One region of the Exiguobacterium sp. UBA6282 genome, then DNA from elsewhere that is predicted to be linked to it. Evidence: riboswitches for the same ligand, from Rfam matches in the RefSeq annotation. Region 1 holds a riboswitch; each other region holds the start of a gene.
The links. A riboswitch is a leader RNA that binds a small molecule or an ion and turns the genes downstream of it on or off. The one in region 1 is predicted to bind S-adenosylmethionine.
Positions count from the first base shown of each region.

Region 2: another riboswitch for S-adenosylmethionine. It lies ahead of B2751_RS14780 (amino acid permease); the one in region 1 lies ahead of metK (methionine adenosyltransferase).
Region 3: another riboswitch for S-adenosylmethionine. It lies ahead of B2751_RS03415 (alpha/beta hydrolase); the one in region 1 lies ahead of metK (methionine adenosyltransferase).
Region 4: another riboswitch for S-adenosylmethionine. It lies ahead of mtnK (S-methyl-5-thioribose kinase); the one in region 1 lies ahead of metK (methionine adenosyltransferase).

Region 1 is NZ_DJUM01000024.1:64,623-69,078, forward strand. It holds gene B2751_RS08050 (EAL and HDOD domain-containing protein) at 1-848, shown strand, start outside; gene pckA (phosphoenolpyruvate carboxykinase (ATP)) at 873-2,441, opposite strand; SAM riboswitch class I at 2,676-2,802, shown strand; gene metK (methionine adenosyltransferase) at 2,931-4,139, shown strand; gene B2751_RS08065 (GNAT family N-acetyltransferase) at 4,277-4,456, shown strand, end outside.
Region 2 is NZ_DJUM01000055.1:42,990-47,445, reverse strand. It holds gene B2751_RS14790 (ketopantoate reductase family protein) at 1-161, shown strand, start outside; gene B2751_RS14785 (polysaccharide pyruvyl transferase family protein) at 366-1,886, shown strand; SAM riboswitch class I at 1,996-2,097, shown strand; gene B2751_RS14780 (amino acid permease) at 2,175-3,578, shown strand; gene mmuM (homocysteine S-methyltransferase) at 3,553-4,456, shown strand, end outside.
Region 3 is NZ_DJUM01000013.1:62,212-66,667, reverse strand. It holds gene B2751_RS03425 (methionine ABC transporter permease) at 1-483, opposite strand, end outside; gene B2751_RS03420 (methionine ABC transporter ATP-binding protein) at 473-1,501, opposite strand; SAM riboswitch class I at 1,588-1,691, opposite strand; SAM riboswitch class I at 1,941-2,042, shown strand; gene B2751_RS03415 (alpha/beta hydrolase) at 2,110-2,868, shown strand; gene B2751_RS03410 (thymidine kinase) at 2,951-3,565, opposite strand; gene B2751_RS03405 (DedA family protein) at 3,749-4,399, shown strand; gene B2751_RS03400 (type B 50S ribosomal protein L31) at 4,435-4,456, opposite strand, start outside.
Region 4 is NZ_DJUM01000028.1:22,112-26,567, reverse strand. It holds gene B2751_RS08835 (sugar ABC transporter substrate-binding protein) at 1-88, opposite strand, end outside; gene mtnA (S-methyl-5-thioribose-1-phosphate isomerase) at 100-1,149, opposite strand; gene mtnK (S-methyl-5-thioribose kinase) at 1,146-2,312, opposite strand; SAM riboswitch class I at 2,390-2,493, opposite strand; SAM riboswitch class I at 2,699-2,800, shown strand; gene B2751_RS08820 (2,3-diketo-5-methylthiopentyl-1-phosphate enolase) at 2,871-4,061, shown strand; gene B2751_RS08815 (2-hydroxy-3-keto-5-methylthiopentenyl-1-phosphate phosphatase) at 4,058-4,456, shown strand, end outside.

The DNA.
Region 1 (4,456 bases):
AAATCGACATCGAGGCAATTTCCCCTCGCGAGCAAAGTGCCATTTTGCATATCGTTCGACGTAATTATCCTCATATTAAGATGCTTGCTGAACGTGTCGAGACGCACGAGGACCATACACGTTGTCTTGATATGGGGTATGACTGGTTCCAAGGCTATTTTTATGCTAAACCGATGCTGATGAAAGGGAAAGCTGTTCCACCACAATTGCCGGTGTTGTTAAAGATGCTGAAGTGGCTTGATACGGATGAGAAGTACGATGAAGTCATTGATGAAATCGAAGCCAATCCGTATATCAGCATCCAGGTATTACAACTAATCAATTCTCCGGGAGTGGGATTACGCAATACGGTTAGTTCCGTTCGTCAAGCGATCTCACTACTTGGCTTCGCTCAACTTAAAAGCTGGATTTCGTTGATTGTCTTACGTGAAATGAAGCTCGCAAGTCCTTATGAATGGTCGAATGAGTTGCTGCGATCTTCCTTACATTGCGCAAAGCTCTGTGAGTTGTTTGCAACAGAAACAAGGACGCTGCAACAAGAGAGTGCCTATATGATCGGCTTGTTATCGCATATCGATGCGTTATTGTCCGTTGATATTGACGACATCATCGATCAATTGCCAATCGAGGATTCCTTGAAGATTGTCCTCCAAGGAAAAGACCATCCGTTCCGGGATTGTCTAGTGCTTGCGATCAGCGCAGATCGCGGTGATTTCGAACAGTTCGAATTGCTCAGTCAACGGTTAGGTGTATCACTTTCGCGAGCATATGCGTTACTGACGGAAAGTCAGGAGTGGCTTATGCAAAAAGAGATGCATCTTCAAGAAGAGACAGATGCCATTCTATAAAAAAAGAGCCCTGAGGCTCTTTTTTTATAGACATGGACCTGCTGACTTGATCGCATCCGTCGCACTTTCGAAACGAAGGAAATTATGTTGGAATTTCTCAGCAAGCGAACGCGCTTGTGTGTTGTATTCGTCAGGATTTGACCAGACGCGTACCGGATTGAGTAATTCACTTGGAACACCAGGAACTTCAAGTGGCATATGAAGTCCGAAGATTGGGTGCTCTTCTGTTGGAATCGCTGCAAGTGTTCCGTTGACGGCAGCGTTGACCATCGTCCGTGTATACGATAGCTTCATTCGACTACCTGTCCCGTAAGCACCGCCTGTCCAGCCTGTGTTGACGAGATAAACGGTCACACCGTGACGATCAATCAGTTCTCCGAGCATCGTCGCATACTTTTCAGGTATCAGTGGAAGAAATGGTGAACCGAAGCATGTCGAGAACGTTGCTTCCGGTTCCGTGATACCACGCTCTGTTCCAGCAAGTTTTGATGTATAACCTGATAGGAAATGATACATCGCTTGTTCTTTCGTCAATTTACTGATCGGAGGCAAGACGCCATACGCATCAGCCGTCAAGAAGACAATCGTCTTCGGATGACCAGCCCGTGATGGAACAGCGATGTTATCGATCGCTGTGATCGGATAAGCAGCACGTGTATTTTCTGTCAACGATGTGTCATCATAATCAGGATGACGAGATTCATCGAGCACGACGTTTTCAAGGACAGTTCCGAAACGGATCGCATCAAAAATTTGCGGTTCTTTTTCGCGTGACAGATTGACCGTCTTCGCATAACATCCACCTTCAATGTTGAAGACGCCGTCATGCGACCAACCATGCTCATCGTCACCGATCAATTGACGGCTATCGTCTGCTGACAGGGTGGTCTTACCAGTACCGGATAGACCGAAGAACAAGGCGACGTCGCCTTCGTGTCCGACGTTTGCTGAACAGTGCATCGAAAGGACATTTTCTTGTGGTAAGAGGTAGTTCATGACGGAAAAAATCGATTTTTTGATTTCGCCCGCATATTCGGTTCCGCCGATCAAGACGATCCGGTGTTCAAACGACATGGCGATGAATGTCTCGGAATTCGTTCCGTCAACGGTAGGATCTGCTTTGAAATGTGGCGCGTAGACGACCGTGAACGGTTCGAAGGCAGCCACTTCAGGATACTCGCGTAAAAAGAGTTGTTTGGCAAACAGGTTATGCCAAGCGTATTGTGTGAGCACACGAACCGGAAGGGTGAAGTGCGTATCTGCCCCAGCAGCAGCTTCTGTGTAGTAGAGCTGATCGGCTTCGTTCATGTAACGAAGAACCTTTTGTAACAATTGTTCAAATTTGTCTCCATCCATCGGTTGGTTAACATGACCCCAATCGATGTGAGACTCGCAGGAAGAATCACGGACGATGAACTTATCTTTCGGTGAACGACCTGTAAATTTCCCCGTTTCTACAGATAGTGCGCCGTTCTCAGCAAGGACACCTTCTTCGTTTCGAATCGCATGTTCGACAAGTTCAGCAACAGATAGTTGTTTGAACACATGCTCTTTCTTGAGTAGTTCTTCGATATTCAGGACCGTCATCGGCATCCTGACCCCACCTTTCCCCTACGTTGGTTTTGGCTCACTGCATTTAGTATGACACATTCATTATATATGACATACTAAAGGGAGCGCAATCATTTTCTGGTGCTGATTTCTATTTATCTGGAAACGCTTTCAGCATTAATAGTTTAACATCTCTTTTAAAAAGTTTCGACTAGAATTTGAAACCTTGCTTGACAGAGTAGGTACAACTTTATATCATGTAATTCGTAACGGATACTCTTATTCTGAGCAGGTGGAGGGAACAAGGCCCGAAGAAACCCGGCAACCGTCCTACATTAATTCATATATTAATGAGGGAAAAGGTGCTCTCCTGAAGCGAAGTAAACACTTCGAACGATAAGAGGGTAAAGGAAGAACGCACAACCTTTCCCTGACCATTTTTTGGACTTGGAAAGGTTTTTTTCATTTTACCGTCCCACTCAACTAGGGGAAATGAGTACACCGTCAAATTCTTTTTTGGGAGGGTCATACATGACAAACCTTAATCGCCGACTATTCACGTCGGAGTCAGTCACTGAAGGTCATCCAGATAAAATCTGTGACCAAATTTCGGATTCAATCCTCGATGCGATTCTTGCAGCGGATCCAAACGCACGTGTTGCGGCAGAAACTTCTGTTACAACAGGTCTCGTTCTCGTTGCAGGTGAGATCACGACATCCACTTACGTCGACATTCCAAAAGTCGTTCGTGAAACGATTCGTGAAATCGGCTACACACGCGCGAAATACGGTTTCGATGCGGATACATGTGCTGTATTGACATCGATCGATGAGCAATCAGCAGATATCGCTCTTGGTGTCGACCAAGCGCTTGAAGCACGTGAAGGTAGCATGTCTGATGCAGAAATCGATGCAATCGGTGCAGGAGACCAAGGTCTTATGTTCGGTTACGCAACGAAAGAAACACCAGAACTCATGCCACTTCCAATTTCGCTTTCGCACCGTCTCGCACGCCGTTTGGCAGAAGTGCGTAAAAACGGTCAACTCGACTACCTTCGTCCGGACGGAAAAACACAAGTCACGGTCGAATACAACGAGAACAACGAGCCGGTTCGTGTCGATACGATCGTCATCTCGACACAACATGCGGAAGAAGTTACGCTTGAGCAAATCCAAGCTGATTTGAAAGAACACGTCATCACACCGGTCATCCCGGCTGAATACATCGACGCAGCAACGAAATTCTTCATCAACCCAACTGGTCGTTTCGTCATTGGCGGACCACAAGGAGATGCTGGATTGACTGGTCGTAAGATCATCGTTGATACGTATGGTGGATACGCACGCCACGGCGGTGGAGCATTCTCAGGTAAAGATCCAACAAAAGTCGACCGTTCAGCTGCATACGCAGCACGTTACGTCGCGAAGAACCTCGTTGCTGCAGGTCTTGCAGACAAAGCAGAAGTTCAACTTGCGTACGCAATCGGTGTCGCGCACCCTGTATCAATCGCAGTTGATACATTCGGCACAGGAAAACTTCCTGAAGCACAACTCGTCGAATTGGTTGCTGAAAACTTCGATCTTCGTCCGGCTGGAATCATCAACATGCTTGATCTCCGTCGTCCGATCTATCGTCAAACAGCTGCATACGGTCACTTCGGTCGTACAGATGTTGAGCTTCCATGGGAGCAAACAGATAAAGCAGCAGTTCTTGAAGAACAAGCAAAACGTTTCGCATAATCAAAAAGTCCGGAAATCCTATGTGGGTTTTCGGGCTTTTTTGTTTCCGCGGAACTTTGCAGGAAACGAATGTTTTTTCTAGAAAAGGGTAAAAGTACATGAGTCGATTTGTATGAGTATAAAGGGGGGTTCCGATTATGGAAATACGCGAAGCTATTCCAGCTGATGCAGGACGTATTCATGACATTGCTATCACATCTTGGTTGGATACGTATGAAGAAATCTATTCCGAACGTTCGAAAGCGCATTTCGTGCAGGAGGCGTATCCGCAAGAAGAAGTCGTTCGTGCGATCCGGACGGCGGAAGAAGCACGGGGA
Region 2 (4,456 bases), on a different contig from region 1:
ATACGATGAAATCGTCGATGTTGCGCGATATGGAAAAAGGTCAGCCAGTCGAAGTGGAACATTTTTTCAGCGCCTTGTTAAAACCTACTTCGACAGAACGGTTCAGAGCTTTAAAATTAGTCGAAGCAAACTTACGCATGTATCTTAGAACGATTAAATAGTTACATTTTTCTATTTTAGAAAAATAATGGAGTAGTACAAATGTTTCGTTTTGATGACGAAAGACCTGTTTCCCCTAGGAATCGTTGACTTCCGAAATAAAGTTCATCTATTGTTAATGAGATTGAAAAAAAGTGATAATATATTTTTCCGCATTTTTTCTTGCAAGGACGAATGAAGCAGACGAGAGGGGAAGTTTATCCATTATGAAACGTATTATTATTCGTGCAGGTATGACACCATTCGAACAGTTCGATGCTCCTTATTTGATGAAACATAATTCCATTGGAGGAAACGTTGGAAATCTCATTTATCAATACAGTATCTTTCGGACGTTGATGACAGAAGGTACGACGATTACACCGGACTATTACTATTACGATGAAGAACGGGCGGACGAAATCAATGCCAACTTTGATCTTTATGTCATTCCGTTAGCGGATGCATTCCGAAAAGAATTCGTACCGACGTTGCGGAAGTACACCCGCCTTATCAAGAAATTAAAAATTCCAGTCGTCGTCATCGGTGTAGGCTTACGTGCACCGTTTGAACCAGATCTAGACGGCGGATTCCCGTTCGATGAAGATGTCAAAGCATTCGTCAGCGCTGTACTTGAGCGCTCAAGCATGCTTGGTCTTCGTGGGGAAATCACGTCGAAATACTTGACGCGTCTTGGTTTTCGCGAAGGCATTGATCATCGTGTCATCGGATGTCCTTCGATGTACGCGTTTGGTCGCGACTTACATATTCGTGAAACGAACATTACGCCCGAGTCGATGATTACGGTCAACTCGTCACGTTTAGCACCACAAAATGTTCTTGATTTCATTACGCGCGGAATGGAAGAGTATCCGAATCATTACTTCATTCCCCAATGGATGAAGGAACTGAAATTGACGTATACAGGAACGCATCCGATCGCAGATTTGTCCGTGACGAACTATCCGGTGAAGATGTCGGATCCTGCTTACATGAACGATCGTGTTCGTTTCTTCTTGAACGCACAAACATGGTTCGATTTCATCGGGCAGGCAGACCTCAGTTTTGGTGCGCGCTTGCATGGAAATATCACAGCAACGCTTGCGGGTACGCCGAGTATCCTCATTCCAAAGGATGCACGAATGCGCGAACTAACGGATTATCATCAGTTGACGCATATTTGGGCGAACGACATCAAAGCGGATACACAATTATCCGACGTCGTAGCCAATGCTGATTTCCAAAGTCCGGCACGTGTTCAAGCACGTAACTTCGACAACTTCGTTGATTTCTTGAACGTGAATGATCTTGAACACATTTACCAAGAGACGAATTATCCTGAGAATGTGCCGTTTGACCGTCAAATGGCGCAAGCGGAACTACTTCCACCGGTTCAACCGATTTCTGGCGTGAGTCTCGAAGAAGCAGTCGCCCGTTTCGAACGGTTCTTCCCAGAACAAGAGAAAAAAATCGCAGATACACAAATAAAGGCAAAAGAGAAATTAGCCGAAAAAGATAAAAAAATCGCGGATGCGCAAAAACAGGCAAAAGCGCAATTGGCCGAAAAAGATAAGAAAATCAAAGCATTGCAGAAACAAACAACGACGACTCAAAAAGATCAGGAAATTGCGGCGCTCAAAGCGCAACTGGCTGCCCAAACGAAGAAAATGAAGCACCAGCAAGGGACATTGAACCGAAAAGCGGTTCGGGCAGCCTTAAAGACAGCGGATCTATTCGCAAAAAAATAAAGTGTTCTAACATTCCGGGTCATTACGATACGGAATGTTTTTTTGGTAGGAGTATTCTGAATTGTGTTGACAATTCGGAAAAGGCTTGATAGGGTTAGGAACAATTACATACTTATCCAGAGAGGTGGAGGGACTGGCCCTATGAAACCTCAGCAACAGGTCGAAAGATACTGTGCTAATTCCTGCGGGTGTTGCACCCGATCGATAAGATTTCCGAATTGTCGACCGACGCATCCGTGAGGATGCGTTTTTTGTTTGAAATAGGTGGAACGAGGAGGAAATGGATTCATGAAAACGAGCGGAGCGTTTCGACGCAAGATGGAATCACGTCATCTGATCATGCTGTCGTTAGGAGGCGTCATTGGAACAGGATTATTTTTAAGTACAGGTTATACGTTGGAACAAGCGGGACGTGTCGGAACGATTTTGTCGTATTTGATCGGAGCCGTCGTCGTCTACTTAGTCATGCTAAGTCTTGGCGAACTCGCTGTACACATGCCGGAAACCGGATCATTCCATAAGTACGCAACGAAGTATATCGGACCCGGTACCGGTTATACGGTGGCCTGGCTCTACTGGCTGACGTGGACGGTCGCCCTTGGTTCAGAATTCACGGCAGCAGGCATTTTAATGCAACGTTGGTTCCCGTCGATTCCAGTCTGGGTGTTCAGTGCATTATTCGCTGCGATGATCCTTGGTATCAACGTCTTGAAGGTCCGCGTATTTGCTGAAGTCGAGTTTTGGTTCTCCGCCATTAAGGTCGTAACGATCATTGCGTTCATTTTACTTGGTGCGGGAGCCATCGTTGGCTTCATCCCATTACAAGATGGTAGCCCAGCACCATTCTTTTCTTCCTTAACGGAAGGAGGATTGTTTCCAAATGGGGCATTTGCGATCTTCATGACGATGCTTGCTGTGAACTTTGCTTACTCAGGAACGGAATTGATCGGCGTCGCAGCGGGTGAAGCGGTCGATCCGAAGCGGACGATTCCGCTTGCGATCCGAACAACGATTTTGCGACTCGTTCTCTTTTTCGTCGGTACGATCATCGTATTAGCCGTCTTATTGCCAACGGAAGGGAAGGGCGTGCTCGAAAGTCCGTTCGTTGCCGTGTTCGAACGAATCGGAATTCCGTATGCGGCAGACGTGATGAACTTCGTCATTCTGACAGCGATCTTGTCGGCAGCGAACTCTGGGCTTTACGCTGCCTCCCGGATGCTTTGGTCGCTTGCGAACGAACGCATGATTCCGCGTTTCTTCGCCCAGGTGACACCAAGTGGGGTTCCACTACGAGCTGTATTGTTCAGCATGCTTGGCGGAGGACTTGCTTTGCTGTCTAGCATCTATGCAGCAGGAAGTGTCTATATTGCGCTCGTCTCGATTTCCGGCCTTGCTGTCGTCGTCGTCTGGATGAGTATCAGCGTTGCGCAGTATCGCTTCCGGAAACAATTCCTCCGCGAAGGGCATACGGTCGACGAATTGGTCTATCGTACACCACTCTTTCCATTGGTACCGATCGCCGCTTTCGTCGTCTGTTTGATTTCCCTGATTGGTATCGGATTTGATCCGACGCAACGAGTCGCCTTGTATTGCGGTATCCCATTCATCGTGATCTGTTATGTCGTTCATGCGTTCACGAATTCTTCTCAGAAACGGAGTGTTGAAGATGTCCCGAATCAAAAATCCAGTTGATCAACGATTACAGGAAGTTCCTTTCCTAATTTTAGATGGTGCGCTTGCGACTGAACTCGAACAAAAGGGATTCGACCTGAACGATCCACTCTGGTCAGCACGCCTCTTAATCGAAGCACCGGAACAGATTGAGCGTGTCCATCACGATTACTTTGAAGTGGGCGCCGATGTTGCGATCACCTCAAGCTATCAAGCAAGTATCGAAGGATTCAAGCAACGTCACATCACGACCGAGGAAGCACAAGCGTTAATTCGACAAACGGTTACCTTAGCGCAAGATGCACGGACGCGTAGCGGAAAGAGTGCCGCATTGATCGCGGGATCAGTTGGTCCTTATGGTGCCTACTTAGCAGATGGTTCTGAGTATCGCGGTCATTATGGTGTGTCAGCAGATGTGCTAGAAGCCTTCCACAGACCGCGCATCGAAGCATTGATTGAAGCGGGGGCTGATCTGCTGGCATTCGAGACGATTCCGTCGCTTGAGGAAGCTGTCGTGTTGTTCGGGATTCTCGAAGCGTTCCCGGAAGTATCTGCTTGGCTGACGTTCTCGCTTCAAGATGCGACGCACATCAGTGAGGGAACACCGCTTGCGATATGCATCGAGACAATCGGACAGCATCCGCAACTTGCAGCAATCGGTGCAAATTGTTTTCCAGCATCCTACGCGACCGACTTCATCCGTCACGTTAAGACGTTGACGAGTGTTCCAATCATCGTCTATCCGAACTCCGGTGAAGTCTATGATCCGGTCGCAAAGACGTGGTCGGGTACGAATCAGTGCACGTCGTTCCAAGCCATCGCAAAGACATGGTATGAAGCTGGAGCACGATTGATTGGCGGTTGTTGTAGAACTTCACCGGAACATATCGCGCAAATTC
Region 3 (4,456 bases), on a different contig from region 1:
CGCTGATGCCCCGATCAAGCCGACTGTTGCAATCGTTAAATTAAGGATTAGTGAACCGAGTGCTTCCGGCAGAAGGAAGCGGAAAATCGTTTGGAATGGCGTCGCCCCCATCGCTTCTGCTGCCTCAAGGACACCTTTGTCGACTTCAAGTAAGGAACTCTCGATCAGCCGTGCCATATACGGGGCGGCATAAAAGACGAGTGGAACGATGGCGGCTTCTGTTCCGATCGACGTCTGGACGATCAACCGTGTCAACGGGATGATCGCAACAAGTAAGATGATGAACGGAATTGAACGGAAGATATTGACGATACTGTTGAAGAATGTGAACAGCGGGACGTTCTCGAGCAATGCCCCTTTTCGGGTGACGACGAGCAGGATGCCGAGTGGTAAACCGATCAAAGTCGAAAATAATAACGACACTGACACCATCGTCATCGTCTGCAAAAATGCTGTCCAGATATCACTGTAGTTAACTAGCATCAGCAAGCACCTCCTCGACGGTCACCTGTGCCTGATCGATGTACTGTAAGGCCCGTTTTACTTCGATTGTTTCACCGATCAGTTCAACAAGTAATGTACCGAACGGTGTTTCCTGTAACTCCGTGATGCTACCGTGCAGGATGTTGACATCGACGTCGAAGCGTTTTGCGACTTGCGATAAGAGTGGTTGCCCGGTGTGATGTCCGAGAAAATGAATCTTATAGATCGGATGCGCATTCCGTGACTCAATCAACTGACGAATTGATGCCGGAATTTCATCATGCATGACGGAGCGGACGAAGTTTTTCGCTGTCTCGGTCTGCGGATTCGAAAAGACATCAAAGACTGTTCCTGACTCGATCAGCTTCCCGGCTTCGATGACGGCGACCCGGTCACAAATCTCCCGGATGACGCCCATCTCATGGGTGATCAAGAGAATGGTGATCCCGTATTCCGCATTGATGCGTTTTAATAACTGGAGAATATGATGTGTCGTCTGAGGATCGAGTGCTGACGTCGCTTCGTCACATAAGAGCACGGATGGTTGCGTCGCTAGTGCCCGGGCGATGCCGACACGTTGCTTTTGTCCGCCGGATAATTGATCCGGGTAATGATCCGCCTTGTCCGCAAGATCGACGAATTCGAGTAATTCCGTCACCCGGCGACGAATCTCGTCTTTCTTGACACCTGCGAGAACGAGTGGTTTCGCAACGTTCGTAAAGACCGTGTTTGCATTCAATAGATTGAAGTGTTGAAAGATCATCCCGATCCGCTGTTTCGCTTGGCGTAATTTTTTTGGTGATAGTTGTGTTAAATCTTCCCCGTCGACCGTCACTGTTCCTGACGTCGGTCGTTCTAACAGGTTGACGCAGCGGAGCAATGAACTTTTCCCGGCACCGCTAAAGCCGATGACACCGAAGATTTCGCCTTTCTCGATCGTCAGGTCGACACCGTCGAGTGCTGCGATCGTCTGATCCTTCGTGACGTACGTTTTTTTGACTTGATGAAATGCAATCATTCCGTTTTCCCCCTTCATTCAACAAAAAAGGTCCCTTCTTGAGAAACAAGAAGAGACCTGGATCCGCACAGTGGCAGAATCCACTCCACTCATCTCTCAGACATCTGTCTGATGGAATTGGCACAGTGCTCATAATGAGTCTGTTGCCGAGGTTTCGTAGGGCCAGTCCCTCCACCTCTCTGGATAAGTATTGCGGTATGAAATTCGTATGTGTGTTGTTGCGTTGTTGCTTATGTCGTAAAACTAATTTTTACATTACGGGTCGAACCTTTAAAAGTCAACCAACTTTGCAAAAATAATCCATTTGGCGCATATCGATTGAGTCATAAGTTATGAGTTAGCTGAAAGAATAAATCACGATTCGTCCAGAACGATTTGACAAGGCATTTTCGGTCGTGCTACCATCGTTTCAATGATTAATCCGACAATTCCAATATGATATTTATCAAGAGTGAACGAGAGACCTGGCTCTATGACTTCACGGCAACCTGCAATCTGTAAGGTGCTCCGACCAGCAAAGCGCGGCTTTGGATGATACGGTGAAAAACTCGTGGGCGTCCAAGCAGTGACGTTGACGAGTTTTTTTCACGAATGGAGGAAAAATAGTAATGATGAACTATCCTGTATTGACTGGTGCTGAAGCATTTTATCTTCAAGGTGGACCGATCGGCATTTTAATCTGTCATGGTTTTAATGCGACCCCGCAAAGTGTTCGGGACGTCGGTGAGGCATTTGCTGCTAAAGGATTCACTGTCTATGCTCCACGTTTGCGTGGTCACGGGACGAACGTCCGTGAGTTCGAACAATCGACTGCTCGATGTTGGAAGCAGAGCCTGCAAGACGGCTATGCACGTTTACAAGAAACATGCGATCAAGTCTTCGTCATCGGTCAATCGATGGGCGCGACGCTCGCACTATCGCTCGCCGCTGACGGGATTCCATTTTCAGGCATCATTACGATCAATGCCGCTCTCTCCGTTCCGTCTTATGAAGCATTGTCGTTTGAAGATGGTCCACAGTACTTACCAGAAGGGGCACCGGATATCAAACGGTCTGCTTTCGAAATCATCTATGACCTCGTTCCGAGTCGTTGTGCATTCGAACTCGTCCGCTTGATGGATGAGACGAAAGGACGCCTTGGATCGATCCTTCTACCGACATTGATTCTTTACTCGGCAACCGATCACGTCGTTCCGCCGTCGAGCTCGGATTACCTGCATCAGCATATCGGGACGAATGATAAACGAATCTACTGTCTCCTCAACTCGTACCACGTCGCGACCCTCGATCATGATCAGGATTTGATCGTGCGTGAGACGATTCGTTTCATCGAACGCTCGAGCCGTGTCTCACAGGAAACGGGATAATAAAAAAACAGCTATTCGTCTTCACTTAGAAGCGAACAGCTGTTACATCAAAGGACGACCATCATCGGTTCGTCTTTTTTGTTTATCCTTTTTGGTGTTGCATCGTTTGGAGCGGCTTCGGCTTTCCTGGCACTTCATGGCAGTGGCGGCACCGTGGCTCATACGATTCTGAAGCGCCGACTAAAATGATCGGATCATCATAGTTCGCTGGTTTTCCATCAATCAAACGTTGTGTCCGGGAAGCCGGATCGCCACATGAGAGACAGATCGCCTGAAGTTTCGTCACAAATTCTGCGCGCGCCAGTAATTCCGGCATCTTGCCAAATGGCTCTGCCCGGAAATCCTGATCGAGTCCTGCACAAATGACGCGTTTTCCGTCTTGCGCAAGTGCTTCGATGACTTGAACGATCTCATCATCAAAGAATTGAACTTCATCAATTCCGACAATTTGTGTTTCTTCCGCTACTGCTGCATAGAGATCACGACTCGTCGCCATTGGAATCGCCACGACGGAATTTCCGATGTGAGAGACGACATGCTCTTCATGGTACCGGTCGTCGATTGCCGGCTTGAATACTTGAACGGGCAGTTTGCCGTACTGTGCCCGTCTGACACGACGAATCAACTCTTCCGATTTCCCGGAAAACATACTACCACAAATTACTTCGATCCAGCCGTACTGATTTATTACATGCATCATCGTCCGACACCGTCCTCTAAAAATAGTCACTTTAACGAGTATAGCTCGAAACGGTATTGAGAAAAAGGGTTGACTTCCGGAAATCAAAATTCATTTTTTCTTTACCTAGAATTTTTGTCCTTTCATTCCAACCTTCATCCATTTCCTGTACACTAAAGAAGAAGATTCTCGCGAAAGAAGGTGTCCCCGATTCATCATCTCTTACATGACATTCTGCACCAATATGGCGCCCTTGGTCTTTCCGTCCTTCTCGCAGGTGGTATCGTGGGATTGCCGGTTCCTGATGAGACCTTGCTCGTCCTGTCCGGTTTTTGGATGCATCAAGGCAATCTACCGCTGTTCGGTACGATTCTTGCCGCTTACGCTGGCAGTTGCATCGGAATGACGATTAGCTACGTGCTGGGCTTAAAACTCGGCATGCCCCTGTTGCATCGCGTCGGACCAAAGATGCGCATCTCAGAAAAACACATTCTCTCCGCTGAAGCCGGATTTCGTCGTTACGGCAAATCGGTCTTGATCATCGGTTACTACATACCTGGTCTTCGCCAACTCTCTGCCTTTTTTGCAGGTGTTTCAAAAATGCCGTTTCGCATTTTTGCGAGTTACGCGTATACAGGTGCTTTGATTTGGGTCAGTGTGTTCTTGGGCGCCGGCTACTTTGTTGGTCGTCATATCTCGTTCCATAAAGTCGTCGACTACATCTTGGCACATCCAGATGCCATGCCGTACTTGATCGGGATCGTCGGCGGGATTGCTTTCTCGTTCGTCTTAAAGACGTACCTTACGTACCGTTCGCAATTCAGCCTATACAAAAACAGCCTGCTTCCGTAATGGAGGCAGGCTGTTTTTTAAGAACCGGCAAGTAATTACTTGCGGCCGTATTTTTTG
Region 4 (4,456 bases), on a different contig from region 1:
CCTTGACGACTTTCGTCGTCGCTTCTCCATTCGCACAAGCCGCTAGTAATAAGGCCGGTGCTAGGACGGCGTAAGCTAATTTTTTCATGAATTGTCTCCTTATCCGAGGGGTTGAAGCCCCGTTAATTTTTCAATCGTTTCTTCATTCGGTTGCGTGATAATACCAAGTTCGGTGATGATGCCCGTGATCAATGTGTGTGGTGTGACATCAAAAGCTGGGTTGAAGACAGCAACTCCTTCTGGTGCTGTCGCAACATCTTGGACAGTCGTCACTTCCTGCGGATCACGTTCTTCAATTTCGATCGCGTCTCCGGAAACAAGTGAGAAATCAAACGTCGAGAGCGGTGCTGCGACGTAAAACGGGATACCGAAAGCTTGAGCGAGTAATGCTAGTTGGAACGTTCCGATCTTATTCGCCGTATCTCCGTTGCGTGTAATCCGGTCCGCCCCGACGATGATTGCATCGATCTGTTTTTCTTTCAGCGTATGGGCGACCATGTTATCTGTAATTAGCGTGACATCGATGCCGGCACGTTGTAGCTCCCATGTCGTCAGTCGTGCTCCCTGCAGTAATGGTCGCGTCTCACTCGCAAAAACCGATAATTCAATGCCGCGTTCTTTTGCGATATAGAATGGCGCAAGTGCTGTTCCATAAGCAGCGGTCGCAATCGATCCAGCATTACAGATCGTTAGGATCCGGTCACCTGACTGGAACAATTCAAGTGCATGAATCCCGATTTGACGTGACGTCTGCGCATCCTGATCGTATAAGGCAATCGTCCGCTGCTCGAGCCGTTCGCGGATCTCTTCTACCGACGTCCCGTCTTGAATGATTGGATTCAATTGATCAAGGACATTTCGTAAGTTAACAGCCGTCGGTCGTGTCGCGAGTAACGTCGCTGATGTCTCAAGCAAAGTCTGCTTATAGATCGACAGTTCTGCTTCAAACCGGTACGCCTCTTGAACGAGTACGAATCCGCCAAATAAACTGATCGCAGGCGCCCCTCGGACGCGCAGTTGTTTAATCGCTTCGACCGCTTGTGCAAGATCGGTAATGACTTCATAGTGTTCTTCCTGCGGTAGACGTGTCTGATCGAGAATCGTCAAGACACGATCTTCATAACGAATACTTTGAACGAATGTACTCATCGGCTAAGTTCCTCCGTTACGTCGAAGTTTCGTAAATCATCAAATGTCCGGCATTCGGTCCGACGTTTGATTAACGCCGATCCTAAACGTAAAGCATGTTGTTTTCGTTCTAGTCGTTCCGTCATAGAACTAATCGTTTCTAAATCAGCGACTGGTGCGAGTCCGATCGTCCGACGAATCAGTTCGCAACCGGCAAAGCCAAGGGCATCCTGCAAGATCGTGCTCAGTACATCGTCGACGAGTCCCGATGTCCGGAATGGTTCGACGGCTTCGCGTTCCCATAAGGCGCGGAACGTCGAAGCGAACGTCAGCCAGAACGTATCGATGTCGCGAATCCGGGCATCACGAAGTGCTGAATAATCCGGGTATGCTGCAAAGAATAAGTGGGCGATGAACTGTCCGACATCAAATCCGAATGGACCATAAAAGGCGAATTCTGGATCGATGACTTTCGTTTCCGTTGCCGAAGCAAAGATGCTTCCTGTATGTAGATCGCCGTGTAGCAACGCATCTCCTTTCGTGATGAAAAGCGCTTCGAGTTTTGCGACTTCGCGTTTCAACTCATCGTCCGCCCATAGACGTGCCACCTCTTCTTCAAGCCCGGCTTCAATCTCGTTCGTCTCCGCGTCATGGAACGGATCCGTGAAGATTAATTTTTCCGTGATGTCGCACAAGTCCGGATTGTAGTACGTTCGGGCGACACGTTTTTTTTCAACCGGACCAAGCGCAAAGTCCGATGTATGGAATAAAGTCCGAGCGAGATAAGAACCAATATGTTCCGCAAGCAACGGATACTGTTCACCTGCGAGTAAACCGCTTCGAACGATTGTCAGATGTGAAAGATCTTCCATGACCGTATACGCCTCGTCGTGACTAGCATGAAAAACACGCGGTACGAACGGCACGGCATGCCGGGCGAATTCACGGAGTGCGGATTGCTCGATCCACGCCCGCTCGAGTGATAGTGGCCAGCTTTCACCGACGACTTTCGCGTACGGAAGTGCTTGTTTTAGAATCAATCGATGTTCACCTTCTCGAATTCGAAAGACAAGGTTGAGATTGCCGTCGCCAATCTCTTCTGCTTCGACGGCTCCGTCGCCGATCAGTCCTAGTGAGCGGACCCGTTCGATCGCGTCCTGTTCTGTAAATGCTTTGTATGTCATCTCAGTTCCCCCTGTGTGATACACGAAAAAGCGCCTCTTTTCGTCATCGAAAAGAGGCGCAGGAAAGTCACTGCGTCCTCTTATCTCTCAGACGAAACGTCTGTTGGATGTAGCACCGTGCCAAGTGGTCGGTTGCTGCGGCGTCATCGGGCCAATTCCCTCTGCCAACTCGCGATAAGAGTCGTATGTAGTTGTCGTGTGTGATATTGATTTGAATCTTACGCAATCCTCTTCCCTGCTGTCAAATCGAAATCAAGCAGAAACGGATATCGTTTTCGCTCCATATATAGAAAGAGTATTTTCAAAAAAATAAATTTTCTAAAAATAGTTTGACAAGTCGTGACTCTCATGTAAAAATTGCAATTAGATTTCACAATTTCATCCAATTCTTATCAAGAGCAGACGGAGGGACAAGCCCTACGATGTCGCAGCAACCGACCTTTTGGCACGGTGCTAATTCTTGCAGCTACTAAGCTGACAGATAAGAGTCCACGTTCGAATCATTCATGGTCTCTTGTCGCTGACAAGAGACCATTTTTTTATTGAAGGAGGAAAGACATGGCTTACATCACAGCTACTTATCAATTGACCGCCCGCGATCGACTGGAGCAACGCGCCGAACAACTCGCGCTTGGTCTGACGGTTGGTTCCTGGACGGAGCTGAATCATCTTGAGCAACAACAACTCGCCTCATTCAAAGGAGAAGTCGTACATACGGAAGAGCGCGACGGTAAAGGCTATATCACGATTCGTTACCCGGAACACAATGTATCGCGCGACTTTTCTGCGATCTTGACGACCGTCTTCGGGAAACTTTCACTCGACGGTGAAATCAAATTAACAGAACTGCTACTACCCGATACATTCACGTCGGATTTTCCAGGTGCGAAGTTCGGGATTGAAGGGGTTCGTTCCTTGATTGGTGTCGAAGATCGTCCACTGTTAATGAGCATCTTCAAAGGGGTCATCGGACGCGATTTATCGTTCCTTCGTGATCAACTCGAAGGACAACTTGCTGGTGGGATCGATCTCGTCAAGGACGATGAGATCCTATATGACAATCCGTTGACACCGACGATTGATCGGGCACGGATCGGACGTGAGGTTATCGATGCTCATTTCCACCGGACCGGTAAACGTGCGTTGTATGCGATCACACTTAGTGGTCCCGTCTTTACGCTCAAGGATCAAGCCAAACGATTGATTGACGCTGGAGCAACTGCTTTCTTGTTGAATACCTTCACATACGGACTCGACGTCTTACGTGAATTGGCAAGTGATCCGGAGATCAACGTTCCCATTTTCAATCATCCGGCTTACAGCGGTGCATTGATTGCTAGCCCGAACCACGGTGTTGCAGCGCCTGTCTTACTTGGCACATTACCGCGCGTTGCTGGTGCAGACTTAACACTATTCCCGTCACCTTACGGCAATGTCGCTCTTCCGAAGGACGTCGCCCGCGGCATCGCGGTCGAAGCGACTCGCCTCGGTCAGACGAAAGCGATTTTCCCTGTCCCTTCAGCCGGTATTCACCCAGGACTCGTTGCTCAACTCGTACGCGACTTCGGGATCGATTCCGTCATCAACGCTGGTGGTGGCGTACATGGTCATCCGCAAGGTGCTGCGGCTGGTGTTATCGCTTTTCGTCAAGCACTTGATGCGGCACTCGCAAATGAATCCCTATCGAATGCTGCGTCACGACATGAAGAATTACGAGTCGCGCTCGACGCTTGGGGGATCAAGTCATGACCTTACGAATTCTTTGTGACTTCGACGGTACCGTAACGATGCAGGATAACATCATTGCACTCATGGAGGTATTTGTGCCAGTGAATGACTTCGAACCGTTGAAACGTGGCGTGCTCGACCGGACGTTATCGATCCAAAGTGGTGTCGGGCAGATGTTCGCGCTTCTGCCGTCCGACGGTAAAGCGGACTATCTTGATTTCTTGATGGAGCGCGCCGTCATTCGCGAAGGATTTTCGGAGTTGCTTCAGTACAGTCGTCGTCAAGGAATCCATTTTTCGATTGTTAGCGGTGGAATGGACTTTTTCGTCGAACCGATCTTAGCACCGTTCCTCGAGCAAGAGCAGATTTACTGTAACATTGCCGATTTCAGTGGTCCATTCGTCCACATCGATTGG